DNA from 4 places in the Microbacterium pollutisoli genome. Region 4 is predicted to be linked to each of the others. Evidence: predicted binding sites of a transcription regulator. Region 4 holds the regulator's gene; each other region holds the start of a gene.

What was found. The regulator LexA, encoded in region 4, represses DNA repair genes until DNA is damaged. The targets are predictions, from matches to a motif close to TCGAACANNTGTTCGA.
Region 1: the regulator LexA is predicted to act here: its motif matches at 4,198-4,213, upstream of ACQ143_RS09280 (HNH endonuclease signature motif containing protein).
Region 2: the regulator LexA is predicted to act here: its motif matches at 5,169-5,184, upstream of ACQ143_RS07190 (DUF222 domain-containing protein).
Region 3: the regulator LexA is predicted to act here: its motif matches at 4,754-4,769, upstream of recA (recombinase RecA).

Annotation. Positions count from the first base shown of each region.
Region 1 is NZ_JBNYWT010000003.1:282,588-290,039, reverse strand. It holds gene ACQ143_RS09290 (transglutaminase family protein) at 1-2,085, shown strand, start outside; tRNA gene ACQ143_RS09285 (tRNA-Ser) at 2,210-2,297, shown strand; gene ACQ143_RS09280 (HNH endonuclease signature motif containing protein) at 2,368-4,131, opposite strand; gene ACQ143_RS09275 (ATP-grasp domain-containing protein) at 4,253-5,206, shown strand; gene ACQ143_RS09270 (DUF5671 domain-containing protein) at 5,220-6,923, opposite strand; gene ACQ143_RS09265 (hypothetical protein) at 6,920-7,378, opposite strand.
Region 2 is NZ_JBNYWT010000002.1:484,940-492,391, forward strand. It holds gene purB (adenylosuccinate lyase) at 1-1,194, shown strand, start outside; gene ACQ143_RS07160 (amino acid transporter) at 1,213-1,548, opposite strand; gene ACQ143_RS07165 (acyl-CoA synthetase) at 1,545-2,183, opposite strand; gene ACQ143_RS07170 (PQQ-dependent sugar dehydrogenase) at 2,310-3,752, shown strand; gene ACQ143_RS07175 (hypothetical protein) at 3,799-4,230, opposite strand; gene ACQ143_RS07180 (VOC family protein) at 4,232-4,648, opposite strand; gene ACQ143_RS07185 (helix-turn-helix transcriptional regulator) at 4,654-5,088, opposite strand; gene ACQ143_RS07190 (DUF222 domain-containing protein) at 5,252-6,964, shown strand; gene ACQ143_RS07195 (DUF4287 domain-containing protein) at 7,096-7,386, shown strand.
Region 3 is NZ_JBNYWT010000005.1:3,235-10,686, forward strand. It holds gene dapF (diaminopimelate epimerase) at 1-48, opposite strand, end outside; gene miaA (tRNA (adenosine(37)-N6)-dimethylallyltransferase MiaA) at 179-1,096, opposite strand; gene miaB (tRNA (N6-isopentenyl adenosine(37)-C2)-methylthiotransferase MiaB) at 1,093-2,646, opposite strand; gene ACQ143_RS11630 (regulatory protein RecX) at 2,698-3,462, opposite strand; gene recA (recombinase RecA) at 3,497-4,555, opposite strand; gene ACQ143_RS11640 (DUF3046 domain-containing protein) at 4,866-5,090, opposite strand; gene ACQ143_RS11645 (helix-turn-helix domain-containing protein) at 5,099-5,419, opposite strand; gene ACQ143_RS11650 (CinA family protein) at 5,567-6,115, opposite strand; gene pgsA (CDP-diacylglycerol--glycerol-3-phosphate 3-phosphatidyltransferase) at 6,112-6,678, opposite strand; gene ACQ143_RS11660 (DNA translocase FtsK 4TM domain-containing protein) at 6,697-7,452, opposite strand, start outside.
Region 4 is NZ_JBNYWT010000009.1:33,397-40,848, forward strand. It holds gene infC (translation initiation factor IF-3) at 1-81, opposite strand, end outside; gene ACQ143_RS14625 (DUF1844 domain-containing protein) at 306-701, shown strand; gene ACQ143_RS14630 (SseB family protein) at 711-1,496, opposite strand; gene priA (bifunctional 1-(5-phosphoribosyl)-5-((5-phosphoribosylamino)methylideneamino)imidazole-4-carboxamide isomerase/phosphoribosylanthranilate isomerase PriA) at 1,480-2,226, opposite strand; gene hisH (imidazole glycerol phosphate synthase subunit HisH) at 2,278-2,928, opposite strand; gene hisB (imidazoleglycerol-phosphate dehydratase HisB) at 2,925-3,536, opposite strand; gene ACQ143_RS14650 (histidinol-phosphate transaminase) at 3,577-4,650, opposite strand; gene ACQ143_RS14655 (LysM peptidoglycan-binding domain-containing protein) at 4,675-5,040, opposite strand; gene lexA (transcriptional repressor LexA) at 5,297-5,959, shown strand; gene ACQ143_RS14665 (cysteine hydrolase family protein) at 5,997-6,557, opposite strand; gene ACQ143_RS14670 (dipeptidyl-peptidase 5) at 6,666-7,452, shown strand, end outside.

The DNA.
Region 1 (7,452 bases), on a different contig from region 4:
CGCGTGCCGGCGATGGTCGTCACGCTCATCCTTCTCGCGCTGTGGCTGGTGATCGTGACGGTCGCGTTCCTGCGCGACACGGCGTTCCTCGGCTTCGTCCCGACGCTCGACTCCTTCCGCGCAGCGCCCGACCTGGTGGGCGTGGCGGCGAACGAGATCCTGCTGGGCGTGGCGCCGTTGGAGGCGACGCACGCGATGACGTTCATCGTCGTCACGGCACTGGGCGCGCTCACCATCGCGCTGGATCACGTCGTGCTCACCGCGCGCATGCCGTTGCTGGCGACCGTGGCGCTGGTGGCGGTGTGGCTCATCCCGTCGCTGGCCGTCCCCACCGGGGCGAGCGTCGCGGCCTTCATCGTCCTCGCCGCCGCGGTGCTGTATCTGATCCGCGCGGAGACACGCACCCGGGAGGCGCCGGTGCCGGTCGGCGCCCGGGCCAGCGCCGGCGTGACGGCCATGGCTGCGGGAATCGGTGCCGTGGCGATCGTCGCCACGGTGCTGGCCACGCCGACGCTGCCGCCGTCGGCCGGAGCGGGCGGGGCGCTGGGACTGGCATCCATCGACGCGTCGCTCGAGCTGGGCAAGGATCTGCGCCAGCCGACCGACGTCGAGGTGCTGCGCGTGCACACCAACGCGCCATCGCCGCCGTACCTGCGGGTGGCGACGCTCTCGGAGTTCGACGGCGAGGTGTGGCGGCCGGACCGGTACCGTTCGGTCGAGCTCGTCGACGACTCGTCGTGGGAGGCGCTCACGGTGGACGAGGATGTCCGCGTCACGCAGTACCGCACGACGATCGCGATCGACGGTCTTGCGTCGGCGCGACTGCCGATCCCGTTCCCCGCGGTGTCGCTGACGGGGCTGGAGGGGGCGTGGCGGGCGGTCGCCGCGAACCGCACGGTGATCACGGCAGAGAGCTCGACGCAGGGCCAGACGTACGAAGTGCTGTCGAACGTGGTGCGGCCGTCGCGTGAGAAGATCCGGGGTGCGCGGGCGTCGTTGCGCGGCAGCGGCGTCGACGAGTTCACGCTGCCGTCGGGCATGCCGCCGATCATCGCCAACACAGCGGCTGAGGTGACGGCGGGGGCGGACAACGACTATGACCGGCTGATCGCGCTGCAGGCGTGGTTCCGCGGGCCGGAGTTCACGTATTCGCTGTTCGCCCCCGTGCAGGAGGGCTTCGACGGCAGCGGCGCCGACGCGGTCGCGCAGTTCCTCGATGTGCGCGAGGGATACTGTGTGCACTTCGCGTCGGCGTTCGCGGTGATGGCGCGGACGCTGGATATGCCTGCCCGCATCGTCATCGGCTTCCTGCCCGGCGAAACGACGGACGAGGTGGTCGACGGCGAGCGCGTGGCGGCCGTGTCGACGAGCTTGCTGCATGCGTGGCCCGAGGTGCACTTCGAGGGGATCGGCTGGGTGCCGTTCGAACCGACCAAGTCGTTGGGGGTGCCCACGAGTTTCCTTCCCGAATCGGCGCCCGCTCCTCCGGACGGCGGTGAGGATGTCAGCGGTCCGACGCCGACGGCCGCCCCGACGCCGACGGGTTCGGCGACACCGGTCGACGAGCAGGACGAGGTCGACGCCGGCGGTGCCGGGGCGGGGTCCACGCCGGTGAGTCCGCTGCCGTATTTCGCGGCGCTGGGCATCGCGCTGCTGGTCGGGGCTCTTCCGTGGGCAGCGGGGCAGGTGCGACTGGCGGCGCTGCGCCGGCGCGCGCGGCGCGGTGATGTGGCGGCGGCGTGGCGGATCGTGCAGGAGACGGCGATCGACTTGGGCATCGCGGTTCCCGGCGCCGAGTCGCCGCGCGCGTTCGGTGCGCGGCTGGTGGCGTCGCACGGTGCGCCGGCCGATGCGGTGGAGCGGCTCGTGTCGACGGTGGAGCATGCGAACTATGCGCGTGCAGCGCGGCCCGGCTCGCGGCCGGGGGTGGATGCCGGGGTCGTGCGCCGCGGGCTGCTGGCGGCCGCGCCCCCGCACCTGCGCCGCGGCGCGTTGCTGATGCCGAAGTCGCTGATTGTGAAGCCGGGTTCGGGTGTCGCCGAGCGCGTGGGGCTGCGCTCGGTGCCGCGGGCGCTGGCGAAGTAGCGCCGGCTGCCGAGACGGCTGCGGTGGGGCTGAGCTCGTGGTGTGACCGACGACCTGAATGCGGCCGAGGCGGAGACTCGGGGATCCACCAGGTAGACTGTCGGTCGGCCCGTTCGCGGGACCTGGAGGATTCGCCTAGTGGCCTATGGCGCACGCTTGGAAAGCGTGTTGGGTGCAAGCCCTCAGGGGTTCGAATCCCCTATCCTCCGCCATTTTTCCTTCGCCGTGATCGGTGTGGTCTCGCGGACCCTCCGCGCATGGGCGGCATGACCGTCGCCCACATCACGCGGGCAGCAGCGCGGGTTGAAGATCTTCACGTGACTGGGCACCTTCACGGGGGTACGCATCCTCACGTGACCGGGCACCTTCACGGGCGTACGTATCCTCACGTGGGCGGGCGCCTTCCGGTGGTCGCTCACGGGGTGGTTCGCTCACCGGCCGGTTCCCGGGCGGTGCGGGCGGTGCGGCCGGGGCCGAAGCTCGCGCCGACGGCGGCGTGCGCCAGCCGGGCCGGTCGGGCGGATCGCTCCACGCCCACCGCAGCGGCGACTTCGAATGCAGCGTGGTCCGCTCCCCCGTCGGTGCGTGGAGGACGAAGACTCCGTGGGCCGCGTCACGGGTGACGCGCCAGCCTTCGTTGTGGAGCAGCAGGTGATGGAATCGGCACAGCAGGATGCCGTCGTCCACGTCGGTCGATCCGCCCTCCGCCCACGGCGTCGTGTGGTGCGACTCGCAGTACGAGGCCGGCATGTGACATCCGGGCCACATGCAGCCGCCGTCACGGATGGCCAGCGCCTGCTTCTGCGCCGAAGTGAACAGTCGCTTCTCCCGCCCCACATCGAGGGGCTTGCCGCACGACGAAACGGTGATCTCGAGCGTCCCCGTGTTGCACAGCGCCGCGTCGAGAACCGAGCCGGGCAGCGCGTCGCCGCCGTCTTCGAGGTTCGCGATGGCCACCAGCCGCCCGAACATGTCGCGGCGCCCGATGTGGTCCTTCACCGTGACGAGGCGGACGCCCGGCTGCCGCACGCCGAACACGTCCTCGGCGGTGGCCAGCGCGCCGGCTCGCAGCACACCCATCATCAGGTCGTAGGTGAGCTGGTCGTTCGTACGGTCGTCGTCTTGCAGCGCTTCGGCCTGGGCGCGCTCGGCGTCGGTCAGGAAGCGCGGCCCGCCGCGTCGCGGCCGCAGCGCCGCGCTGATCACACTGCTGGCCCAGGCCCCCATCTCGTCGTCGTAGATGATGTGCGCGTGGTGACGGCCGTGCTCGTCCGTCCACTCCCGCCACGATCGCGCGGCAAAGCGCTCGGCGAACCGTTCTTCGGCGCCGACCGGGTCGAGCGCATCGCGCACCGCCCGTGCGCTCTTGCGGAGCTCTTCCACGGTGACGTCGGCGGCTTCGGCCATGAGCTGCTGGGCGGCGATCGCCCACACCTCGTCGGCGCGCTCGGTGTCGGCGGGCTCACCGAGACCGTTACGGATCGCATCGTGCTGCGCGGTCGAAAGTGCACCGGTCAGCATGGCGTCACGCAATTCCGCGTGCCAGATGAACACCGGCGCGCTGCCGCTGCCACCTCCAGCGCCGACACCGTCACCACCCTCGACCACGTCGCCGCTCGCACCGTCGACCCCGTCACCCCCGGCCTCACCGTCGCCGGCCGCGCCCTCGATCGACGGGCCCCGACCGGCCGGACCGTCTCCGGCATCCACCGGCCCGTCGTCGAGGAGGGCCGAGCCGACCCGCAGCGTGCGCGATGCGTCGCCGCGCGTGCCACCGGTGATGTCTTGGACGAGCTGCACCGGGTTGCGGAAGCCGCGACGTCGAGCCAGACCGCCGCCGGTTGATCGCTCGGCGACGACGGCGGCTCCGACGACCTTGAGGCGCTCGACGCAGGAGGAGATGGCCGCGGCCTCTTCGAGCAGTGCGACGACCGCGTCGTCATCGAGCCGCCGCACGGCGGGCAGGAGCTCACCGGGCGCGACGTCGAGCTCGGCGTGGCGGGTGACCATGCGCAGCCTCTCTGTCAGCTCGGCGAGGAATGTCATGGCTCCATACTGACAGGAGGGTCGGACATTCGTTCCATATCCGCTACACAGTGTGGACAACGTATATCGAACACAGATTGGGGAGGAATCCGTGCCCGCCGCCGCCCCGTACGCTGACTTCGTGACCCTGCGCATCGCCCTCGCCACGACCGATGTGTTCGCCGCTGAGGACCCCGACCACGACACTCCCTTGCTGTTGACCGCGCTGCGCGCGCGGGGCGCGGTGGCCGAGGCCGTCGTGTGGCACGACGACCGCATCGACCTGGGCGCGTTCGACCTCGTGGCCATTCGCTCCACATGGGATTACCCCGAGCGCGCGGACGAGTTCGCCGCCTGGGTCGCGCGTGCCGCCGCCGCGACGCGATTGGTCAACTCGGCCACGCTGGTGCGCTGGAACCTTGACAAGTCGTATCTGACCGCGCTGGCGGATGCCGGCATCCCCACCGTGCCGACGGCGTACTGCCGCGATCTCGACGACGCGCGCGCGGCGCTGCGCGCTCACGCGGCAGCAGAAGTGGATGCCAGGACCCCACGCAGCCGGCGCTCCGCGCGCACAGCGGATGCCGGAGGCCCACAGCGCATCGTGGTCAAGCCCACCCTGTCGGCCGGCGCGCGGGACACCGGGCTGTTCGACGCCGACGATCCCCGCGCGCTCGCGCTGGCCGAGCGGATCATCGCGCGCGGGGGCACGGCCATGATCCAGCCCGAGATCGCCGAACTGAGCGCCGGCGCGGAGAAGGCGCTGTACGTCATCAAGGGACGCTTCACCCACGCGATCGCGAAGGGCGCCCTGTTGGAAGTCGGCGGCGAGCTGCGCGGCGGCGTCTATCAGGAGAACCCGATCCCCGTGCCGGCGAGCCTGGCGGAGCAGACGTTCGCCATCGACGCGGTGCGCGCGGTGAGCCACATCACGGGCGAGCCGATGCCGCTGTACGCGCGCGTCGATGTGGTCGACACCGCTGAGCACGGCCTGATCGTGCTCGAGGTGGAGCTCATCGAACCCGCGCTGAATCTGCATGTGGCACCGGAGGCGATCGCCCCGGTCGCCGACGCCCTGCTGCACGCCGCGGGGTGACGCTCCCGCCGAGTCAGTCCGCGAGCGGGACGACCTCCACCCTCCCGTCGGGCGCGGCCAGCACGAGCACACGGCGGGCAGTGAGGCCGGCGAGCGTGTCCGTGAGCGCCGCGGCGTCCACTCCCCCGGCAGCACCCACGCCGCCGGCATCCGCGCGACCGGAGCCCGCGGCATCCACGTCACTGACGACACCAGCCCGCACACCCCCGTCATCCCCCGCCGCGTCGGCACGCACCCAGCGGGTGACCGCCGCACCGGTCACCGCGCCGATGGTGCGGGCCAACTCGTCCGCACCTGGCGGAGCGACCAGGATCACCTGACGGATGCGCGGCACGGACGGCTCGTCTTCCGCGTCGACGCGATCGCGGCGCCAGATCGCGAAGTGGTAGCCGGCGATCAGCGCGGTGGCCACGAGCAACCCGAACGGGGCGCGGATCTGCTCCACGAGGTTGCCGCCGTCGCCTTCGAGCGCGAACGAGAAGAGGCGGTAGCCGACGACGAGCAACGCGACGATGGCCACCACCGCGCTCACCCCGAACACCGCGATGAGGTACACCCGGCGGCTCGACCACGCGGCATCCACCCGGCCGGCCGGCGGACGCCAGGCGATCCACCACAACGGCGCACCGGCGACGAGCGCCGCGATCCCGCCCAGCAGCAGCGCCCGGGCGTCCGACCCGGCCAGGGGCTCCGTGAGCGCCGCCAGCAGTGCGTTGATGACGACGCCGATCCCGGATGCCGCGGCGATCAGCCCCAGTCCGGCTTCGACCAGGCCGATCGCCCCTGCCGTGGTCTCTGTGCGCGCGAGCGCGATGCGCCGGTGGTACAGCCACACCGCCGCCGCCACGGCTGCGGCAGCCACCCCCAGGCCCAGTGGCTCCACGATCTCGCGCCACGGCTCGCTCGGGTCGAACAGCGCCCGCAGTCCGACGTACAGTACGGCGATGACACCGCCGAGGGTTGTCGCCGCCGCCCCGAGCACCCCGACGACCACGAGGGCGACGTCCGCGAAACCGCCGCGCAAGCTTCGCACGGCGTCGCGGTACCAGTGCCACCACCAGATGAGCGCGCCACCGACACCCCACACCAGGCTCTGCAGCGCGAAGACCCACCATCCGCCGCCCAGGTGTGCCTGCGCCGGGGCGATCGCCTCGTCGAACAGACTCGCCAGGGCGCGCACGACGCCGACGACACCGACGATCAGCCCGTACGCCGCCCCGAGCACGCCGGGCGCGGTGCGCAGCCGCACCGGTCGCCGGCGCAGCCGCATCCAGCGGTGGGCGCCCCATACGGCCAGCCACGCGATGGCCGTGCCCAGTGCTCCGGGGTCCCACCGTCCGGCGATCAGGTCGGCGAACATGCCCAGCAGCGCGCTGGTGAAGACCACGAGCGCGGTGAACGAGATCGCGGTCAGATACAGGCCCCACGCGACCGAGCCGCGGTCGGGTCCGTCGAGCCTGCGCCACGCGAACCACCACAGCACCGCCGCCAGCGGGCCGCCGACGAGTGTGAAGGCGAGCGACAGGGCGAGGCCGCCGATGCCGATGTCGAACTCGGGTCGGACCTCGAACAGCCGGCCGAGCAGTCCGGCGAGCCCCGACGCGGTCAGGCACACCAGCACGAACAGCAGGAGGAAGACGATCACCCGACGCACGGTGCCCTGCGCGCCCGGCGCGCCGGAAACGCCCGGCGCGGCGGTCTGACGGGGCGTGGTCACTGCGTCACCTCGGCACAGACGGCGAACTCCCACGGCGCCGTCTCGATCACCCAGCCGGAATCGGTGCGCGCGAGCCAGAACGAAGCCTGATAGCTGTATTCGTTCGGGCCGAGCAGGCCACCGCCGGCCGGTTGCGAGATCGTCACGGTGACCTCGGCCGAATCGCCGTGCTCGCGGGTGTCGTCGAGCACGGCGCGGACGTCGTCGGCGGCGCTCGGATCCAGCCGCTCGCATCGGTCGGCCACGTCGGGGGCGAGGTGGCGCAGCGCCGCCTCGCGGTCGCGGTCGAGGACGGCCTGGGTGTAGCGCTGCACGACTCCCGCGGGTGATGACTCGTCCAGCGGAGCGGAGCCGCCGCGGGTGAAGACGACGATGAGGGCGACGACGACGAGCGCCGCCACGACGCCGATCACGACCCAGAGAGTGCGATCGGGCTTGCGTGCAGGGGTGTCCATACGATCATCATGGCGGTGCCGGATGCCGCAGGCCAGCATTGTCGGAGCATTCAGCGCCGTGGCGCGCAGCCGGG
Region 2 (7,452 bases), on a different contig from region 4:
AAGAAGCGCCTGCGCGCGCTGTACCGCGACTTCGGGCAGGCCGAGATCGACTGGCTCGCCCAGAAGGAAGCGGTCACCCGCCACGACGTGAAGGCCGTGGAGTACCTGGTGCGCGACCGGCTCGACTCGCTGGGCCTGAGCGCGATCGCCGAGCTGACCCACTTCGCCTGCACGAGTGAGGACGTCAACTCCGCCTCGTACGCGCTGACGGTCAAGCGCGCCGTCGAGAACGTGTGGCTGCCCAAGCTCCGCGCGGTGATCGCCGCGATCCGCGAGCTGGCGGTGACCCACCGCGACGCGGCGATGCTCTCCCGCACGCACGGGCAGCCCGCGACGCCCTCCACGATGGGCAAGGAACTGGCGGTGTTCGCGTGGCGCCTCGAGCGGGTCGCACGGCAGATCGAGGCGGGGGAGTACCTCGCGAAGTTCTCGGGCGCGACCGGCACCTGGTCGGCCCACCTGGCCGCGGCGCCCGACGTCGACTGGCCGGCGCTGTCGCGCACGTTCATCGAGGGACTGGGCCTGGACTTCAACGTGCTGACCACCCAGATCGAGTCGCACGACTGGCAGGTGGAGCTGTACGACCGAGCCCGTCACGCCGGCGGCATCCTGCACAACCTCGCCACCGACATCTGGACCTACATCGCGATGGGCTTCTTCGCGCAGATCCCGGTCGCCGGCGCCACCGGCTCGTCGACGATGCCGCACAAGATCAACCCGATCCGGTTCGAGAACGCCGAGGCGAACCTCGAGATCTCGGGGGGGCTGTTCCAGACCCTGGCCTCCACCCTGGTCACCAGCCGCATGCAGCGCGACCTCACCGACTCGACGACGCAGCGCAACATCGGCGTCGCGTTCGGGCACTCGCTGCTGGCGCTGGACAACCTGCAGCGGGGGCTCACCGAGATCTCGCTGTCGCGTGACGTGCTGCGCGCCGACCTCGACGCGAACTGGGAGGTGCTGGCCGAGGCGATCCAGACCGTCGTGCGCGCCGAGATCACCGCCGGCCGGTCGCAGATCACCGACCCGTACGCGCTGCTGAAGGACCTCACCCGCGGCCGCCGGGTGGGCGGGCCGGAGCTGGCCGAGTTCGTGGAGGGTCTCGACATCAGCGACGAAGCCAAGCAGCGCCTGCTGGCCCTCACGCCCGAGACCTACACGGGCCTGGCCGACCGTCTCGTCGACGAGCTCTGAGCGGGGCGACTCCGGAGATCAGCGGGCGGAGCCGTCCGCGCCGGTGTCGTCACCGGCATCCTTCGCCTGCTCTTCGGGCGGCAGCAGCACCGGACGGTCGATCGGCTTGTCGAGTTCGGCGGGGTCGACCGCGAGGATCAGCAGCGCCATGATCACCAGCGTGGCGATGAACGAGATGCCCGCGACCACGAGCGACACGATCACGACGTGACCGCGCTGCGATTCGCTGATGCCCTGGAAGAACCCCATCGACATCAGGGCGATGAACCCGCCGAACAGGGCCGCCGCGAAGGCGAAGCCCAGCAGCTGCACGGGCTTGAGCAGATCGCGGCGGTGGGAGCGGGATTCGGTCATGGGGTCTCTCCTGCGGATGTGTGCGCGCTCGCGGTGTCCGGCTCGGTCTCGGTGCGCGGCGAGAAGCCCGCGATGCCGAGGAAGACCGCGACGATGGCGCAGTAGCCGCCGAACAGTCCGACGCCGATGGTGACACCGGTCAGCGTGAACGAACGGCCGGCTTCGGCGATGAAGTACTCCAGGCTGTAGGCGGGATTGACCACCAGCAGTCCGACGCCCAGAACGAGGGTGAGGATGCCGATGAGCACGCCGTCGCGGCCCGTGGGGTCGCCGGTGCGGCGGCCGCGGATGCCGCCGATGAGCTCGACGAGTCCGGTCAGCAGCGCCCATGCGATGACGAGGACGAAGAAGCCGATCTCGGTGCGCACGGCCGGAAGACCGCCGATCATCCCGGCGACGAGGGTCAGGACGCCGAGGATCAGCGGCACGGTGCGGGTCCCGGCCGTGTAGACGAGCCAGCATGCCAGCAGCAGGACGAGCGCGGTGGCGATCGCGAAGCCGCTGAACACCGCGAGGCCGACGCCGGCCGAGTGATCCGGCGAGAAGGTGACCATGACGGCAGCCAGCGCGGCGAACAGGGCGCGCGCAAGCTGGACATGTCGCACTTCGAAGGTGCGGGCGGCGGTGGTGGTCACGGCAGAACCCATCAGGGCAGGCGGATCAGAACCTCTCCAGTCTAGGCGTCGTGGCCGAGAGGATGCCGATGGCCGCGACCACCGGTGCCCTCCTGCCGGTCGCCGCCACCCCGTAACATCGCCTCCATGTCGACCGTCGCCGCCGCGATCGCCTGCGTCGTCCTGCTGGGCCTGGCCGTGCTGCAGGTGCTCGTCGCCTGCGGGCTGCCCTACGGCCGGTTCGTGTGGGGCGGGCAGCACACCGTGGTCCCGACACGGCTGCGGGTGGGCAGCGCCGTCGCGGTCGTGCTCTACGCCGCCATCGCCGCGCTGCTGCTCAGTCGCGCCGGCATCCTGCCCGGCGGCACCTCGGTCGTGATCGTCGTGCTCACGTGGATCGTGTGCGCGTACTTCGTCGTCGGCATCGCTCTGAACCTCATCTCCCGGAGCCTGCCCGAACGCTGGACTATGGCGCCGGTCAGTGCGGTGCTGGCCGTGTGCGCGCTGATCCTCGCGCTGGGCGGACCCGGGACAGCCGGGGCGGAGCCCGAGACCGTACCGGGCACGCCGACCGCCTCGGCCGCCCCGACCGCCGAGCCGTCGCCCGACGAGACCGCCTCCGAACCCCCGGCACCGACCGGCCCGGTCGACATCGTCACCGGCCTGCGCGCCCCGTGGTCGATGGTCGTGGTGGACACCTCGGTGCTCATCAGCGAGCGCGACAGCGCCCGCATCCTCGAACTCACCGGCACGGGCGACCTGCGCGAGGTCGCCACCGTCGACGGCGTCGTGCCCGGCGGCGAGGGCGGCCTCCTCGGCCTCGCCCGCGACGGGGACGACGGTCTCTACGCCGCCTTCACCGCCGCCGACGACAACCGCGTCGTACGGTTCACGCTCATCGGCACACCGGGCGACCTCGGCGTCGCCGACCCGGCAGTGGTCATCGACGGGCTGCCGAAAGCCGGCATCCACAACGGCGGACGCATCGCCTTCGGTCCCGACAGGGCGCTGTACATCGCGGCGGGGGATGCCGGAGACCCGGCCGGTGCGCAGAATCCCGAGTCGCTGTCCGGCAAGATCCTGCGGGTGAATCCCGACGGGTCGATCCCCGCCGACAACCCGACCGCCGGGTCGCCGGTCTACAGCCTGGGCCACCGGAACGTGCAGGGCCTGGCCTGGACCGACGACGGCACGATGCTCGCGAGCGAGTTCGGGCAGAACGCCTGGGACGAGCTGAATGTGATCGTCGCCGGCGGCAACTACGGCTGGCCGGTCGTGGAAGGAACCGGCGGCGAAGGCCAGGGCTTCCGCGATCCGGTGCAGGTGTGGGAGACGAGCGCGGCCAGCCCCAGCGGTATCGCGGTGATCGGCGACGCGCTGTACATCGCGAACCTGCGCGGCCGCGTGCTGCGCGAGGTGCCGCTGGCCGACCTGGGCTCGTCTAGGGAGCACCTGGCGGGGGAGTACGGCCGGTTGCGCGACGTGATCGCCGGCCCGGACGGCACCGTCTGGGTGCTGACCAACAACACCGACGGCCGCGGCGATGCCGCAGACGGCGACGACCGCATCGTCAGTGTCCCCGTGGGGTGACGATGCGGTCGTGGCGTGGTGTGGTCGGTCGTGCGGGCGTGGCCGGTCAGCTCACCGCCTTCTTGACGAGCTCGCGGACCTTCTTCTCCACGGCATCCGTTACTTCCACGACCGCGTACGAGACCGCCCACATCGGCCCGTCGTCGAGGTTGGCGGGGTCGTCGAACGAGACCGTGCCGTACCGGGTCTTGAACTTGGATGCCGGCTGGTAGAAGACGACGACCTTGCCGTCGCGGGCGTACGACGGGAAGCCGTACATCGTCTTCGGGTTCAGGTCGGGGGCCTCTTCGGTGACGATCTTGTTCAACAGGACCGCCACCTCCTTGTCGACGCCGGTCAGCTTGTCGATGGCGGCGACACAGGCTTCGACCTCTCGCGCGAGTTTGGCGGCGCCTTTCAGGCCCTTCGAGGCGCGCAGCTCTTCGGCGCGCTGCTTCATCGCTTCGCGCTCTTCGGCGCTGAATCCCTTGTCGGCCATGTCAGTTCTCCTTCTTCTGCTGGATGCGGATAAGGTTGCCGGCCGGGTCGCGGAACGCGGCATCCCGGACCCCGTAGTCCTGCTCGATCGGTTCCTGCACGATGTCGGCGCCGGCGGCCTCGACCTGCGCGAAGGCGGCGTCGAGGTCATCGGTGGCCAGGTTCACGCCGAAGTAGCTGCCCTTGGCGATGAGTTCGAGCAGCGTCTGCTTCTCGTCCTCGGTGACGTCGTAGCCGACCCCCGGCGGGTGCAGCACGATCGCGGTGTCGGGCTGGCCGGCCGGACCCACGGTGATCCACCGCATGTCCTCGTACCCGACGTCGAGCCGCACCTCGAACCCGAGCACGTCGCGGTAGAACGCCAACGACGCGTCCGGATCGGTGTGCGGGAGGAAGCTGGAATGAATGGTGATGTCCATGCGGATCACGGTACGAGCGTCGCTGCGGGCCTCGCTTCTCGATTCCTGATCGGTTTGGTGAGGTTCTTGGCGATGCACGGCAGCATGCCGGGACGGAACGGCGCGCCCTGCTCCCGATACACGCTCGGCGCGACGCCGACCAGCTGCGAGAACCTCGAACTGAAGGTGCCCAGCGACGAGAATCCGACCGCGAAGCAGATCTCGGTGACGCTGAGGTCGCCGCGCCGCAGCAGCGTCATCGCCCGTTCGATGCGCCGCGTCATGAGATACGCGTAGGGCGGCTCGCCGTAGGCGAGAACGAACTGCCGGCTGAGGTGGCCGGCCGACATGTGCACGTCACGCGCCAGCGACTCCACATCGAGCGGCTGCGCGTACTCGCGGTCCATCCGGTCGCGCACGCGCCGCAGCAGCGCAAGGGTCTGCAGGTCGGGGGCACCCATTCCCCCGATGATTCCACGCGGGGCGAGAGGATGCCACGGGTTGGGCGGATCGGCTGGGATCGCCGACCTCTGCGGCGGTGTCGGACACGTGTGCGGTGGTCGCATGTTTGACTTCTCCACATTCATCGTTGCTTTGTTCGATATCTCAAGCTAGAATGGATGCATGACCCTCGAACAGCTGTCGCCTCCCGACCTCGGGACGGGCGCGCGCGGGGTCATGGCGATGATCGACCGGGTGGCCGACATCCGCGCTCAGATAGCGGCGCTCGAAGCGGCCGAGACGGAGGCCCTCGCCGATCTCGGCGACGCCGTCGACGCACAGATCGAGGCCTTGCCGGCCACGCAGCGGGCGACGGCGCTTCCGCTGCGCGATGCGTCCGCTCGCCTGGGCGCACGGGTGCGGCTGTCGGATCGGGCGATCCAGGGCCAGATCGTCCAGGCGCAGCAGACCGTGCGGTGGTTTCCGATGACGGTGGCGGCTTGGCGGGAGGGGCGGATCAGCCGCGCTCACGTGCGCGTCATCACGGACGCCGGCGCACTCCTCGACGACGAAGATGCGCGCGCCCGGTTCGAAGCCGAGGTGGTGCCCGTGGCCGAGGGGGAGACGGCCACGCGCACGCGTCCGATCGCCGAGCGGTTGGCCGAACGGTGCAACCCGGTGCCGTTCGCCGAACGGCACCGCCGAGCCCGCGACAATCGCAAGGTGCGCGTCTCCCGCCTCACCGACGGCATGGCCCGTCTGACACTCGACATCCCCGCCGTCCTCGCCCACGCGGCCATGGACCGTGCGACGAGCATCGCCCGCCTCAACCTCACCGAAGTCGACGACGCCGCCCTGGCCCGGGTGTTCGGAACACCGGTCGGCTCGCGCGCTTCTCGCGGCCCCGGTGGTTCTCGCGGCCCCGGTGGTTCTCGAGGCCCCGGTGGTTCTCGCGGCCCGGGTGCTTCTCGAGGCCAGGGTGGTTCCGCGCGGCCCATGGGCAGTGCGCTCGAACTGACGCTCACCGCGCGGGTGCGGACGGCGCTGTACGCGGGTGGTGCTGCCGCCGCGTCCACCGACGCGTCCTCACGCACCGTGGCTTCCATCGCCGGTCTCAGCGACGACCGACTCCTGACCGGCGTGGACTTCGTATCGACTGCCCGGCTCATCGACCCGCGGTCCGCCCACGCCCGTGGCATCGCCGCAGGGCAGAGCCGCCACGAGCGCGAATCGGAGCCCGACGAGCGCACGCTCGACCAGCGGCGGGCCGACGTGATCACCGAGTTGCTGCTGGCCGGCGTGCCCCTCGGAGCCGACGCCGGACCCATCGCCGCGGTCATCGGGCAGGTGCAGATCACCGTCCCCGTGCTCTCGCTGCTCGCGGGCGACGACACCGTGGGCACCGAACCGGCCGAACTCGACGGATACGGCCCCATCGATCCCGCAACGGCGCGCATGCTCACGGTCGACGCCCCCGGCTGGGACCGCGTTCTCACCCATCCGATCACCGGCACTGTTCTCGAGGTGGACCGGTACACACCGACCGCCGCCCAGCGCCGTTACCTCCGCGCCCGAGATCGGCACTGTCGATTCCCCGGGTGCAGCATGCCCGCGCGCAGATGCGACACCGATCACACCCACGACCACGCCCAGGGCGGGCGCACCCAGCTGTGCAATCTCGCATGCATCTGCCGGCGACACCATGTGCTCAAGCACCACACGTCCTGGCGGGTCATCCACCGCCGTGGGGGCGTCCTCGAATGGCACGACCCCGATGGGCACATCTACACCGACACCCCGCCACCTCCCGTCGCGTTCGTTCCGGCGGACCTCATCGAGCGCACCCGCAACCGTCACGGCCTCTACCTCCGCGACGACACCCCGGCGCCGTTCTGACGCCCCGCCCGCGCCGTTCCGGGGCCACGCCCGCGCCGTTCTGACGCCGCGCGTTCACGCAGGAGACCACTAGCGCCGCGAACTCCCGTGCGATAGCGTGCGCACGCCACTCATGACCGAAGGGGACGCACATGTCGTTTCAGGCATATCTCGACGCCGTCGAGAAGAAGACCGGGCTGACACCCCGCCAGCTCGTCGACATCGCCCGCGAGAAGGGGTTCGACGAGACCACCAAGGCGGCCCCCATCGTCGAGTGGCTCGCCGCCGACTACGGTCTGGGCCGCGGGCACGCGATGGCCATGGTCCACGTCATCACCAAGGGCCCCAAGATCAGCGCGAAGCACGTCGGAACCACCGGTTCCCACGCCGACGACAGCGACACACTCTGGCTCGACGGCGCCGCGACCAACCCGGCGGGCTGACCACCGAACGCCGCCGACCCGGCGCGCGGACCGTTGCGCGCCACGAAGCCGGCGCGCTGCCAACCC
Region 3 (7,452 bases), on a different contig from region 4:
GTCGTTGCCGGTGCCATGGCCCTTGGTGAATGCGATGGTCTCCGGCATCCCCCCATTCTAAGGAGCGAGACCGGCGGTCAGTCGGCGATGAGGCGCTTGCCGGTCGCCCAGATGTCGAACGGCTCGTAGTCGAACGACGGCTTCGGTATCGGGAAGAGCGAACGGACGATCTCGACAGTCATGCGGTCGAGTCTGCCAGCGCCGCCGCGTCGACGGGGGAATCTATCCACCGGATGCCGGCGTAGCGTTTGAACCACGACACCTGCCGCCGTGCGTAGCGACGGGTGAGCGCCTGCGTCTGCGCGATCGCCTCGGCCTCGGTGATCTCGCCGGCCAGCTGAGCGAGAGCCTGCGCGTATCCGATCGCCCTGCGCGCCGTGACGCCGTCCTCGAGCCCGTGCTCACGCAGGTGCCGGACCTCGTCGAGAAGTCCGTCGCGCCACATCGCCTCGACGCGCGCGTCGAGCCGCTGCACGAGGGTCGCGCGGTCGAGGTGCACGCCGATGATGCGCAGCGGCTCGTGCCACGGTGTGGGCGCCGCCGGCAGCACGGCGCCGTGGGTGGCCTCGCCCTGCAGCACGACCTCGAGGGCACGCACGACCCGCCGGCCGTTGCGCGCGTCGATGCGCTGCGCGGTGGCCGGGTCGAGCTCGCGCAGCCGCGCGAAGAGCACGCCCGCCCCGTCGCGGGCCAGGTCGGCTTCCAGCTGCGCGCGCAGGGCGTCGTCGTGCGGCGGGAACCGGAAATCGAACAGCACGCTGGACACGTACAGGCCGGACCCGCCGACCAGGATCGCGTCGGCGCCGCGCGCGAAGATCTGCCCGATGGTGTCGCGGGCGGCCGGCTGGTACGCGGCCACCGCGGCCTCCTCAGTCACCTCGAGCATGTCGAACAGGTGGTGCGGGATGCCGCGGCGCTGCGACGCGGGGAGCTTCGCGGTGCCGATGTCCATGCCGCGATACAGCTGCATGGCGTCGGCGTTCACGATCTCGGCCGCACGTCCGCGCGCGGCAAGGGCCTGAGCGAGGTCCAGGGACAGCCCGGTCTTGCCGGTGCCCGTGGCGCCGACGATCGCCCACAGGCGCGGGGCGGTCACTGCGCGGCGGTGAGGCGCAGCGTCGGCAGGCCGAGCGAGACCGCGCGCGGCCCCGCGCCGGATGCCGGCGCGGGAACGCCGCAGGATTCGGCCTGCGTGCGATCCCAGGCGTCACCGGCGCGGGTGCGGCGGATGCGCAGCGGGGCACCGTCGGGGCTGTCGGCGAGCAGGTGGAACGGCGCGGCGTGGGTCACCACGACCGAGACGATGTCACCGGGCCGGGGCGTGTCGCTGCCGGCCGGCAACTCGAAGTGCACGAGGCGGTTGTCCTCGGCGCGACCGGTCAGGCGGTGGGTCGCGGCGTCCTTCTTGCCCTCGCCGGTGGAGACGAGCACTTGCAGCTCGCGGCCGACCTGCTTCTGGTTCTCTTCGAGGCTGAGGCGCTCCTGCAGGGCCACGAGACGCTCGTAGCGGGCCTGCACGACCTCCTTGGGGACCTGGTCGGGCATGGTCGCTGCGGGGGTGCCCTCGCGGATCGAGTACTGGAACGTGAAGGCGCTCGCGAAGCGGGCCTGCTCGACGACGCGCAGCGTGTCTTCGAAGTCCTCCTCGGTCTCACCGGGGAAGCCGACGATGATGTCGGTGGAGATGGCGGCGTCGGGCATCTTCGCACGGACGCGGTCGAGGATGCCCAGGAACCGCTCGCTGCGGTAGGAGCGGCGCATCGCCTTGAGGATGCGGTCGGAGCCGGACTGCAGCGGCATGTGCAGCTGCGGCATGACCGCTTCGGTCTCGGCCATCGCGTCGATGACGTCGTCGGTGAAGGCGGCCGGGTGGGGGCTGGTGAAGCGGATGCGCTCGAGCCCCTCGATCTGGCCGGCGGCGCGCAGCAGCTTGCCGAAGGCCTGCCGGTCACCGAACTCGACGCCGTAGCTGTTGACGTTCTGGCCCAGCAGCGTCACTTCGATGGCGCCGTCGTCGACGAGGAGCTTGATCTCGCTGAGGATGTCGCCGGGGCGGCGGTCCTTCTCCTTGCCGCGCAGGCTGGGCACGATGCAGAAGGTGCAGGTGTTGTTGCAGCCGACCGAGATCGACACCCAGCCGCTGTACACGGAGTCCCGCTTGGTGGGCAGGGTCGACGGGAACACTTCGAGCGATTCGAGGATCTCCAGCTCGGCGTCGTCGTTGTGCCGGGCGCGTTCGAGCAGTCCGGGCAGCGAGCCCATGTTGTGGGTGCCGAACACGACGTCGACCCACGGCGCCTTCTCGAGCACCGTGTCCTTGTCCATCTGAGCGAGGCAGCCGCCGACGGCGATCTGCATGCCGGCGTGCTTGTCCTTGCGGCTCTTGAGGTGGCCGAGCGTGCCGTACAACTTGCCGGCGGCGTTGTCGCGCACGGCGCAGGTGTTGATGACGACGACGTCGGGGTCGGTACCCGGCTGGGCGCGCACGTAGCCGGCGCTCTCCAGCGAACCGGACAGACGTTCGGAGTCGTGGACGTTCATCTGGCAGCCGAAGGTCCGCACCTCGTAGGTGCGGGCGGCACCGTCGGCGGCGACGGCGGCCGGCGACGGTGCGATCAGCGTCGGCGCGGAAGAAGGCGAAGTCATGATCCGACCATTGTACGAGCGCAATCCGGGTGTCCGGCCGCTGGAGACGGGTCAGGTGAAGCGCACGCCCGTGCGGGGACCGCGGGAGCCCCCGGCCTCATCGAGCGCCTGCCGGGCGGCGTCGAGCGCCTGCGCGCCGTAGCCGCGTCGGGCCAGCTGCCCGGCCAGGCGTCGCAGCGCGACGTCCCGGTCGAGGTCGGTCATGGTGCGGGCCTTGTGTCGGGCGAACTCGAGGGCGCGCTCGGCGTCGTCGTCCGGCGCCTCGGCCAGCGCGGCGTCGACGACCTCGCGGGGAATGCCCCGTTGTGCAAGTGCCTGGGCGACGACCCGTCGCCCCTGCCCCTTGCGGTGCATCGCGGTGTGGATGAGCTGATCGGCCAGCTTCGCATCGTCGAGGTAGCCGTTGCGCTCGAACCGCGCGATCACCCCGTCGACGGCGGCGGCGTCGAGTTCGTGCCCGGCCAGGTGCGTGCGCGCCTCGCGGATCGAGAGCGAGCGGCCCCGCAGCTTGCGCAGCAGCATCGCCTCGGCGGCCTCGATCCGCTCCCGCTCGTCGTCATCGGCCGTCGCGGGGTCGTCGCCGGCCTCGTCGCCGAGCCAGCTGGTGTGCCAGTCGGTCTCCGGGGCACCGTGGCCCGCGGCGTCCGCACCGTCGTCGGCGGGCACGGCGCGGCCGGCGGCAGCAGCACGGGGTAGGTCGGAGACCTCTTCGCCACCGGGTTGCGGCCCGGCGGCGCCGCGCGCCCCGAACAGCGGGATGACGGGGGCGAGCCCGCGGCCGTTGTCGGCCCCGGGCTCGCCCTGGTCGTCGCTCATGCGTCTGTCACCTTGTGCGGCGGCTGCCGGCGCCTCACGCCGGGCGGCGCGCGGTCAGGTCTGCCGCCGGGGCGGGCGGCGCCTCGACCGCCCGCGGAACGCCGATGCCGAGCTTCTGCTTGATCTTCGCCTCGATGTCCGCGGCGATGTCGGTGTTCTTGATCAGGAAGTTGCGGGCGTTCTCCTTGCCCTGCCCGAGCTGCTCGCCGTCGTAGGTGTACCAGGCACCCGACTTCTTGACGATGCCGTGCTCCACCCCGTAGTCGATGAGGCTGCCTTCGCGAGAGATGCCGACGCCGTACAGGATGTCGAACTCGGCCTGCTTGAACGGCGGCGCCATCTTGTTCTTGACGACCTTGACGCGGGTGCGGTTGCCGACCGCTTCGGTGCCGTCCTTCAGGGTCTCGATGCGCCGGATGTCGAGGCGCACGGAGGCGTAGAACTTCAGCGCCTTTCCACCGGCGGTGGTCTCGGGCGACCCGAAGAACACGCCGATCTTCTCGCGCAGCTGGTTGATGAAGATGGCGGTGGTCTTGGTCTGGTTCAGGCCACCGGTCAGCTTGCGCAGCGCCTGCGACATGAGGCGCGCCTGCAGACCGACGTGCGAGTCGCCCATCTCGCCCTTGATCTCCGCCTCGGGCACGAGCGCGGCGACGGAGTCGATGACGACCAGGTCGATCGCGCCGGAGCGGATCAGCATGTCGGCGATCTCGAGCGCCTGCTCACCGGTGTCGGGCTGCGACACCAGCAGCTGGTCGATGTCGACGCCCAGCTTCTGCGCGTAGTCGGGGTCGAGCGCGTGCTCGGCGTCGATGAAGGCGGCGATGCCGCCGGCGCGCTGCGCGTTGGCGATCGCGTGGAGGGTCAGCGTCGTCTTACCCGACGACTCCGGACCGTAGATCTCGATGATGCGACCGCGCGGGAGCCCGCCGATGCCGAGCGCGGCGTCAAGGGCGATCGATCCGGTGGAGATCGTCTCGACCGGGGCGCGTTCGTCGCTGCCCAGTCGCATGACCGAGCCCTTTCCGAACTGCCGGTCGATCTGGGCGAGAGCCGACTCGAGGGCTTTCTCGCGCTCAGCGGGAGAGGGCATGGGTGCTCCTTCTGGTTCGCATTCCGTCGCCTGTAGGCTGTCGCGCCGCCCTCCGGTGGAGCACGTGCTGCGACAAGGCGTGTGGTGTCATCCGACGCTGTCCACGCTATGTGCACCCTCCGACATCGTCGGGCGGAAGCGCATCTTCGGTGGACAGCGGCGGAATGACTCCGCTTGTGCAGGAGGCTATGCCACGTCTCGAACGGATTTTCGATGACACGCCGAAAGCGGATGTTCGAACGCCGGCATCCCGCCGAACGCCGGCATCCCCTGTGCGGGCAGCCCCGCCCCGCCGGGTCACCCGTGCGGGTCAGTTACGCGGCGGGTCCTGCAGGCCCACGCCGTGCCGACGTGCGGGCGGCACATCGGTCTCCAAGCACAGCGCGTACCAGACCTCCCGCGGGTCGACACCCGCCCGCAGGCACTCGGCCGCGGTGCGGTTGCCGACGTGCGGCAGCGCCAGGTCGTTGACCAGGGTCGCGCCTGCGGAGCCGAACTCGCGCGCGACGGCGCGTTCGAACTCGCTGAGCCGCATCGGCGGCGTCAGCGCAGCGACAGCTCGGGCTGGACGAGGTCGTCGCCCAGCGACGCCAGGTCGTCCGGCACGACGTCGGGAATGGTCTGCAGGCCCTCGAGAACCGAGATGCGGTCGCCGACCTCACGCATGATGGACGAGATGGGGACATCGAGCGCTTCGGCGACGGCGGCGAGGATCTCGCTGGACGCCTCCTTCTGACCGCGCTCCACTTCGCTCAGGTAGCCCAGCGCGACGCTCGCGCGCCCCGCGACCTGACGGAGGGTGCGGCCCCTCTGCAAGCGAAGATCACGCAGGACATCGCCGATCTCTTGACGTACCAGGATCATGTCGGGCCCCCTCCTCTGCCTACTTCTGCTGTGTCTCGGGTGGACAACAGTACCTCACCTTTTCGGTCACCATATCCCCTTACCCCTGAGGAATACATGGGAATCACTCATACGTAACAGGTTCGACACCCGCGGTATTCCGAACCGTCAGAGCGCCTCGATGATCAGGCGCAGCGCCCGCGCAGTCGCTTCGGTGCGGATCGTATGGCGGTCGCCGGTCAGCAGCAGCGACTCGGCGCGCGAGCCGAGCGGCGTCGACACGGCGATGTGCACCGTGCCCACCGGCTGCCCGTCGGGCGAGACCGGGCCGGCGATGCCGGTGGTCGCCACGCCCACATCAGTGGGGACGCCCTCATGGCCGAGCGCGCGCCGCGCGCCGTCAGCCATCTGCCGCGCCACCCGGGGGTGGACCGGGCCGTGGGCCTCGAGCAGCGCCTGGTCGACACCCAGCAGCGTCTGCTTCAGCTCTGTCGCGTAGGCCACGACCCCGCCGCGGACCACGGCCGAGGCGCCGGCGACGTCGATGAGAGAGGCGATGACCATGCCCCCGGTGAGCGACTCGGCCACCCCGAGCGTCCACCCGAGCTCTTTGAGTCGGGCCACCAGACGCTCGGGGTCGGTGCGACGCCCCGGCGACACGAGGGTCGATTCGATGTCGTCGGGCAGGTCGGGCGCCGGCGCCGGTCGCCGGGTCATCGTCGCGCCCCCCGCCGTGCGCGGATCGCCGTGACGACGTAGTCGACACCGCTGGCGATGGTGAGGACGACGGCGATGGTCATCGTCACGGCGTTGACGATGTGGATCCACTCCCCCACGACCGTCCACAGCGGCAGCAGTGCGAGCGACAGGGCGACCGCCTGTGCGACGGTCTTGAGCTTGCCCATCCAGGCGGCGGCCACGACGTGGTCGGCGGCGACGATGAGCCGGTCGACGGTCACGCCCAACTCGCGTACGAGCACGACGATCGTGATCCACCAGGGCAGCTCGGCGAGGATCGACAGGCAGACGAACGCGGCGCCCGTCAGGACCTTGTCGGCGATCGGGTCGAGCAGTTTGCCGAGGTCGGTGACGATGCCGTGCTTACGCGCGAGGTGACCGTCGATGCCGTCGGTCGCGATGGCGACGATGAACAGCGCGGCGGCCCACCAGCGCAGAGCGCCGTCGGTCCCGGCATCCGCCAGCAGGAGCCAGACGAAGACGGGAGCGCACAGAATGCGCACGATGGTGATCGCGTTGGGCAGCTGCCTCGGGATGGCCACGGGACGAGCCTACCGGCGTCACTCGCGCCCGGTGAGACCCCACGCGTCTTCATCGCCATCGTCGCCGTCGACGACCTCGTAGCCCGCGAACTGCTCCTCCACCGGGTCGGCGGGCCCGGCGGCGGGCGGCTCCTCGCCGCGCAGCCGGGCCAGGACGGCCGGCAGCTGGTCGGGGGTGACCAGCACGTCGCGGGCCTTCGACCCCTCGGACGGGCCGACGATCTCGCGGGACTCGAGCAGGTCCATGAGCCGCCCGGCCTTGGCGAACCCGACGCGCAGCTTGCGCTGCAGCATGGAGGTGGAGCCGAACTGGGTCGAGATGATCTGCTCGGCGGCCGCCAGCAGCAGCTCGAGGTCGTCGCCGATGTCGGCGTCGATCTCCTTCTTCTCCACGACCGCGGCGACGTCGGGGCGGTACTCCGGCTCGGCCTGGCCCTTGACGTGCGCGACGACCTTCTCGATCTCGGGCTCGCTCACCCACGCGCCCTGCACCCGGATGGACTTGGACGCGCCCATCGGCAGGAACAGTCCGTCACCCTGCCCGATCAGCCGGTCGGCGCCGGGCTGGTCGAGGATGACGCGGGAGTCGGTGACGCTGGTCACCGCGAACGCGAGGCGCGAGGGCACGTTGGCCTTGATGAGGCCGGTGACCACATCGACCGACGGGCGCTGGGTGGCCAGGACGAGGTGGATGCCGCTGGCGCGGGCCAGCTGGGTGATGCGCACGATCGAGTCCTCGACGTCGCGCGGGGCGACCATCATGAGGTCGGCCAG
Region 4 (7,452 bases):
GAGGCGGACCTCGGGGACGCGGATGCGCTCATTGGTGCGGGGATCGCTGATGCGGAACTCCTCTTCGTGCGGGACGGCCACCGGGATACAGGGTTGTACCTCGGGCGGAAGAGAGCCACGTCCACCCCGCGCGATGCGCGCGCATCGGCATTAAGTGTTCTGCACCCTGGCTACCCCCGGCGCGGACGTCGGGGGCGGAGTGCGTGACCCGGTAGCCTGGAGCGGCAAGCGCGGGTGGGATGTGATCCTCTTTCGATCCGGAGCAGAACACTCCGGTGCCCGCAAAGTCTATCAGAGAGCAGCACGTGGACACGATTCCCTCCTCCCCCGGTCCCCACGACGAACGCCAGGCCCGCTGGGACGCGCAGGCACAGGCCGCCGAGGCGGCGACCCGCGACATCGCGGACGTGCCCGCGGTGGAGGTCATCACCACGACCGCCGTGCACCTGATGAGCGCCGCCGCCGTCAAGCTCGGCCTGGCCGACGACCCCGACGCCCAGCTCGACCTGGACGAGGCCCGCAAGCTCATCAACGCCCTCGCCGGCCTCATCACCGCCGGTGCCCCCGAGATCAGCAGCGCGCACGCGGCGCCGCTGCGCGACGGCCTGCGCTCGCTGCAGCTGGCCTTCCGTGAGGCCTCGACCATCCCCGACGCGATCGGTCAGGGGCCGGGCGAGAAGTGGACGGGGCCGGTCACCTGACGCGCCGCGCTACGCGGGGCTGCGCAGCAGCTTGACGGTGAGGGAGTCGACGAGCACCGCGATGCGGTCGTCGGCGGCCCACCGGGACGCCAGGCGCTGCAGCACGGCATCCAGCTCGCCCTGATCGAGTCCGTCGATCAGGTGCAGCCGCACGATCAGCTCGGGGCCGCGCAGCCGCGCATCCGGGTCGCCCGGCGCGACGGACAGATCGAGCACCGCGAGTTCGCCGCCGATGCTCTCCTGCAGTCCGGCGACCACTTCGGGCGACCGGTCGGCCGGCTCCCAGGGCTGCCCCTGGCCGATCGCCCACACGGCCGGGCGCCGCAGCACGAACTCGGTCGGCGCGCCGGGGTCGATGACGATCAGATCGGTGTCGTCGGCGGCCGCCGACAGCGCGGTGCGGACGCCGTCGGCGGGAACCGGGCGGGCCTGGGCGTCCCACGCCGACATGGTCTGGACCGACGTGAACACCGGCAGCACGCGCCGTCCGTCGGGGGCGGCGACGGTGACGATGGCCAGCTCCTGGGTCTTGTCCACCGGCAGTCCGGTGGGCCCGACCCCCTCGTCGCCCTTCTCGGCCACGAGCGGAATCAGCAGGCGCGCGGCACGGTACGCGTCGACGACCGCGGCCGCCTCGCCGCGACCTTCGCGGAAGGCGACCAGCGCGGCCAGCAGTGCGGGGTCGGCTGAGCCGTCGTCACCGGCGTGCGGGTTCGCCTCGAAGTTGCGCCCCGCCCACGGCTGGCCGGCGGAATCGCCGGGCAGCTCGCACGAGTGATCAGGCGCCGGCGACATCCAGAGCCTCGACGAGGGTGAACGCCCCCGCGTACAGGGCCTTGCCGACGATCGCGCCCTCGACGCCGAGCGGGACGAGCTCGCGCAGAGCGATGATGTCGTCGAGGCTGGAGACGCCGCCGGAGGCGATGATGGGCTTGTCGGTGCGGGCGGCCATCTCGCGCAGCAGGTCGAGGTTGGGACCGCGCAGTGTGCCGTCCTTGGTGACGTCGGTGACGACGTAGCGGCGGCAGCCCGCGTGCTCGAGGCGTTCGAGCACCTCCCACAGGTCACCGCCCTCCTGGGTCCAGCCGCGGGCGGCGAGGGTCGTGCCGCGCACGTCGAGCCCGACGGCGATCGCGTCGCCGTAGCGGCCGATGACGTCCGCCGCCCATTCCGGGTTCTCCAGCGCCGCCGTGCCGAGGTTGACCCGCGTCGCGCCGCTTTCGAGGGCGGCGTCCAGCGATGCGTCGTCGCGGATGCCGCCGGACAGCTCGATCTGCACCCCCTTGAGGTGCTTGATGGTGCGGCGCAGGATCGCGGTGTTGTTGCCGCGGCCGAACGCGGCGTCGAGGTCGACGAGGTGGATCCACTGCGCGCCCTGCTCGGCCCAGTTCAGCGCGGCGTCGACAGGGTCGCCGTAGCTGGTCTCGGTGCCGGCTTCGCCCTGCGTGAGGCGCACGGCCTTGCCGTCGGCGACATCGACGGCGGGCAGGAGGATCAGTTCAGGAGTCGTCGCGAAATCGTTCATGGTTCCCCAGGGAGAGTGGATCCGTGCGCCGATTGCGCACAAGGGGCAAGCCTACTCGGACTGCGGCAGAGACTCGATCCAGTTGGCGAGGAGGCGGATTCCGGCCGCGCCGGACTTCTCCGGGTGGAACTGCGTGGCCGACAAGGGACCGTTCTCGACGGCGGCCAGGAACGGCGTGCCGTAGTCGCACCAGGTGACCGCCGGCGGCGCGAACGGGCGCATCACATCGAGGCTCCAGTGCTGGGCGCCGTAGGAGTGCACGAAGTAGAAGCGTTCGTGCTCGATGCCGCGGAACAGCACCGAGCCCTCGCCGGCGCGCACCGTGTTCCAGCCCATGTGCGGCAGCACCGGCGCGTCCAGTTCCGTGACCGCTCCGGGCCACTCCCCCATGCCTTCGGTGTCGACGCCGCGTTCGACGCCGTGCTCGAAGAGGATCTGCATGCCCACGCAGATGCCCAGCACCGGGCGCCCGCCGGCCAGGCGTCGGCCGATCATCTCGTCGCCGCGGCCGGCGTGCAGCGCTGACATCACGGCGCTGAAGGCGCCCACGCCGGGCACGACGAGGCCCGCGGCATCCTGGATGAGACCGCGGTCGGCGGTCAGACGCGCGTCGGCGCCGGCGGCGATCAGCGCCTTGACGGCGGAGTGGACATTGCCCGACCCGTAGTCGAGCACCGCGACGATCGGCGCGGATCCGGTCACAGGGCGCCCTTGGTGCTCGGAATGCCGTGCACCAGCGGATCGAGGGCCTTGGCCTGGCGGAAGGCGCGGGCGAAGGCCTTGAACTCGGCTTCGGCGATGTGGTGCGGGTCCCGGCCGCCGAGCACGGTGACGTGCACCGTCAGCGCGGCGTTGTAGGAGATCGCCTCGAACACGTGCCGCACGAGTGACCCGGTGAAGTGCCCGCCGATGAGGTGGTGCTCGAACCCGGTCGGTTCGCCGCTGTGCACGAGGTAGGGGCGGCCGCTGATGTCGACGACCGCCTGTGCGAGCGCCTCGTCGAGCGGGACGAGCGCGTCGCCGTACCGCGAGATGCCCGCCTTGTCGCCCAGCGCCTCACGGATGGCCTGGCCCAGGACGATCGCGATGTCCTCGACCGTGTGGTGCGCGTCGATGTCGGTGTCGCCGGAGGCACGGACGGTCAGGTCGGTCAGCGAGTGCTTCGCGAAGGCCGTGAGCATGTGGTCGAAGAACGGCACCGTGGTGTCGATGCGGCTCGTGCCCGTGCCGTCGAGGTCGAGTTCGAGCTCGACGGTGGACTCGCTGGTCGCGCGGCGGATGCTGGCCGTACGGGCCCCGGTGCTGCTCATGCCCCGAGTCTACCGAGGCGCGAGGCCACCGACGCCGCGCTCAGAGCGACGCGAGCGCGTCGAGGAAGGCCGTGGTCTCCGCCTCGGTGCCGGCGCTCACCCGGAGGCTGTGCGCGATGCCCACGTCGCGGATCAGCACGCCGCGGTCGTACAGCGCCTGCCAGGTCGCGGCCGGGTCGTCGACGCCGGAGAACAGGACGAAGTTCGTCCAGCTCTCGTGCGGCGTGTAGCCCAGGGCCTCCACCGTCGCCGAGATGCGGTCGCGCTGGCCGACGATTTCGTCCACCATCTGCAGCATCGTCGGCGCGTGCCGCAGCGCCGCGGTGGCCGCCGCCTGGGTGAGCGCGCCGAGGTGGTACGGCAGCCGCACGAGGCGCAGCGCGTCGATCACCGCGGGGTCTGCGGCGAGGTAGCCGATCCGGGCCCCGGCGAAGGCGAACGCCTTGCTCATCGTGCGCGACACGACCAGGCGCTCGCGGCCGGGCAGGAGCGTGAGGGCCGATCGCTCCTCGCGGGGTGCGAACTCCCAGTACGCCTCGTCGACGATCACGATGCCGGGGGCGGCCTCGTAGACGGCCTCGATGACATCCAGCGGCATCGGCGTGCCGGTCGGGTTGTTCGGCGCGCACAGGAAGACCACGTCCGGCCGGGCGTCGGCGACCTGCGCGGCGGCGTCGTCGGCGGACACGGTGTAGTCCACCCCCCGGGTGCCGGCGATGAACTCGGCGCCGGTGGCGCGGGTCAGCAGCGGGTACATCGAGTAGGTGGGCGCGAACCCGAAGGCGGTGCGGCCGGGCCCGGCGAAGGCCTGGAGCAGGTGCTGCAGCACTTCGTTCGACCCGTTGGCCGCCCAGATCTGCTCGCGGGTCAGGCTGTGGCCGAGGTAGTCGGCGAAGCCTTCGCGCAGGGCGGTGAACTCACGGTCGGGGTAGCGGTTGATGTCGCCGAGTGCCTGACCGATGCCGTCGAGGATGTCGTCGGCCACTTCGGGCGGAACCGGGTGGGTGTTCTCGTTGACGTTCAGTGCGATGGGCAGGGGCACCTGCGGGGCGCCGTAGGGCTTGAGCCCCCGCAGGTCGTCGCGTATCGGAAGGTCTTCCAGACGGGCAGTCACCCCTCCATGCTAGGCCCGCCGGGCTCAGCCGCCGGTGCTGTACCGGGCCGGGATGGCGATGCTCTGCCCGGCGTCGAGGCCGGCACCGGCCAGTGCATTGAGCCGCATGATCTCGTCGACGACATCGCGCGGGTCGGCCGTCGGGGCGACGCGCTCGGCGATCGACCACAGCGACTCGCCGGGCATGACGGTCACCGTCGCGAAGCTGCCGGCGGGCGCCCCGGCCTCGGAGGAGGCGATCGCGCCGCCGCCGGACACGACGGCGATCGTCAGTGCGACCACCGCCGGCAGGGAGGCGAGCGTCGCCAGCACACGCCGGCCGCGGACGGTGAGACGCAGACGCGTCGGACGCGGGGCGGGGATGCGGGCGGCGACGTCGATGGTGGTCATCATTCCTCCTCGTGCGGCGGTGTCAGAGATTCGCATCCGGCACCTCGGCCGGGAGGGCCGGATGCGAATCTCTCTTCCGAATGTATCTTCGAGCTGATAGCGTGTCAAGAGGTAACCGGATCGGAGATCGAATCGCACGCGACACGCGAATGCCTGCCGCACGAGCCGCCCGTCACCGGATACCGTTTCGATGAGAAGAGCCCATCACCCACCTCCGACATTCGAACTCGGAGCCGGGCCCGAGAAGGAGCCGGACATGACCGACAAGCCGCAGACCCGCCGGCGCAAGAGCCTGAGCGACAAGCAGATGGCCATCCTCGAGGTGATCCAGCGCTCGATCGCCCGGCACGGGTATCCGCCGAGCATGCGCGAGATCGGCGACGCCGTCGGGCTCAAGTCGCTCTCGAGCGTGACCCACCAGCTCAACCAGCTCGAGCTCAGCGGCTACCTGCGACGCGACCCTGGCAAGACCCGCGCGATGGAGGTGCTCATCGATCTGCCCGGCAGCAGCACGGACAACCCCGACGAAGGCCCGTCGGTCGGCGACGCCGCCCTGGTGCCCCTGGTCGGGCGGATCGCCGCGGGCGTGCCGATCACGGCCGAGCAGCAGGTGGAGGAGATCTTCCCGCTGCCGCGTCAGCTGGTGGGCAAGGGCGAGCTGTTCATGCTCAAGGTGAGCGGCGACTCGATGATCGACGCCGCGATCTGCGACGGCGACTGGGTGGTCGTGCGCGCGCAGTCGACCGCCGACAACGGCGAGATCGTCGCCGCGATGCTCGACGGCGAGGCCACGGTCAAGACGTTCCGGCAGCGCGACGGCCACACGTGGCTGCTCCCCCGCAACACGGCGTTCGAGCCGATCCTGGGCGACGACGCCACGGTGCTCGGCAAGGTCGTGGCGGTGCTGCGGGCCGTCTGACACCGGCCGGCCGCAGACCCGGCATCCGGGGCCGCCGTCAGTGCGAGAGGATGTCGTCGGTGGCCCGCAGCCGGGCGAAGCCGCCGCCGTGCAGATTCGCCGCGGTCACCGCCATCAGCTCTGCGGCCCCGATCACCCGGCCGTCCGGGCCGGCGAGGTCGAAGGTGCGCGTCGCATCGAGCGCCACCACGACATCGAACCCGAGGTTGCCGCCCATGCGGGCGGTGGTCTCCACGCACATGTTGGTCTGGATGCCGCACAGCACGAGCTCGGTGATGTCCCGCCCGCGCAGCCAGGCCTCGAGGTCGGGCGTGCCGTAGAAGGCCGAGTTGACCGTCTTGACCACCCGCAGGCCGGCCGGTGCCGCATCCACCGCGGCGACGAGGGCATTGCCGGGGTGGCCCGGCCGCAGCGGTGAGTCCGCATGCACGCTGTCGTGGCGGACCACCACGATCGGCCGGTCCCGGGCGGTCCACCCCGCGATGAGCCGCGCCACGTTGTCTTCGCAGCCGGGGTGGTTGGCGGTCGGGCCCCAGAAGGGGTCGGTGAATCCCTCCTGCATGTCGATGACGATGAGCGCGGGCGGTGGGGTGTCCATGCCTCAAGTCGACCGCATGGCCGCCCCCGCGACCAGAACCACGAGCGCCACCCCGCGCACGAATGGTGCCATCGATCACCCCCGCCCGATCGCGGCTAGCGTGGGGCCATGAGCGAAACCCTCCCCTGCGGTTCCTGGCCTTCGCCGCTGACCGCCACGTGGGCCTCGGCGGCCTCACCGCGCTTCGACGGCGCCGCGTTCGTCGGCGACGAGATCTGGTGGGGCGAATCGGTGCCGAGCGAAGGCGGCCGCACGACGGTGCGCCGCCGCCGCGCCGACGGCACCGTCGACGAGCTGCTCGCCGCCCCCGCCGACGCGCGCTCGCGGGTGCACGAGTACGGCGGCGGTTCATGGACGGCGACGCCCCAGGGCCGCCTGTTCTTCGTGGAGAAGACCGACCAGCGCGTGTGGACCACGACCGGCGGCGGGCAACCGCACCCGCTGACCCCGGTCGACGGCGACACCCGGTACGGCGGCCTGCGGTGGCACGCGGGCACCCTGCTCGCGGTGCGGGAGCGACACGGCCGGCAGCCGGTACCCGCCCGCGACATCGTCGCGATCGCCGAGGACGGCACCGTGACCACCCTGGCGGAGGGCACGGATTTCGTCGCGCAGCCGGCCCTGTCCCCCGACGGCACCCGCCTGGCCTGGGTCGGGTGGAACCACCCCGACATGCCGTGGGACCGCACGACGCTGCAGGTGGGGCGCACCACGGGCGGCCGGGTGACCGACGTCGTGACGGTCGCCGGCGGCACGAGCGCCGCCCTGCAGCCGGAGTGGACCGCCGACGGCGCCCTGGTCTACGTCGACGATCCGACCGACCGGTGGAACCTGTGGCGTGCCGATCCGGCCGCCGACCGGTCGGCCGACCGCGCCCCGATCGCGCCGGCGGACG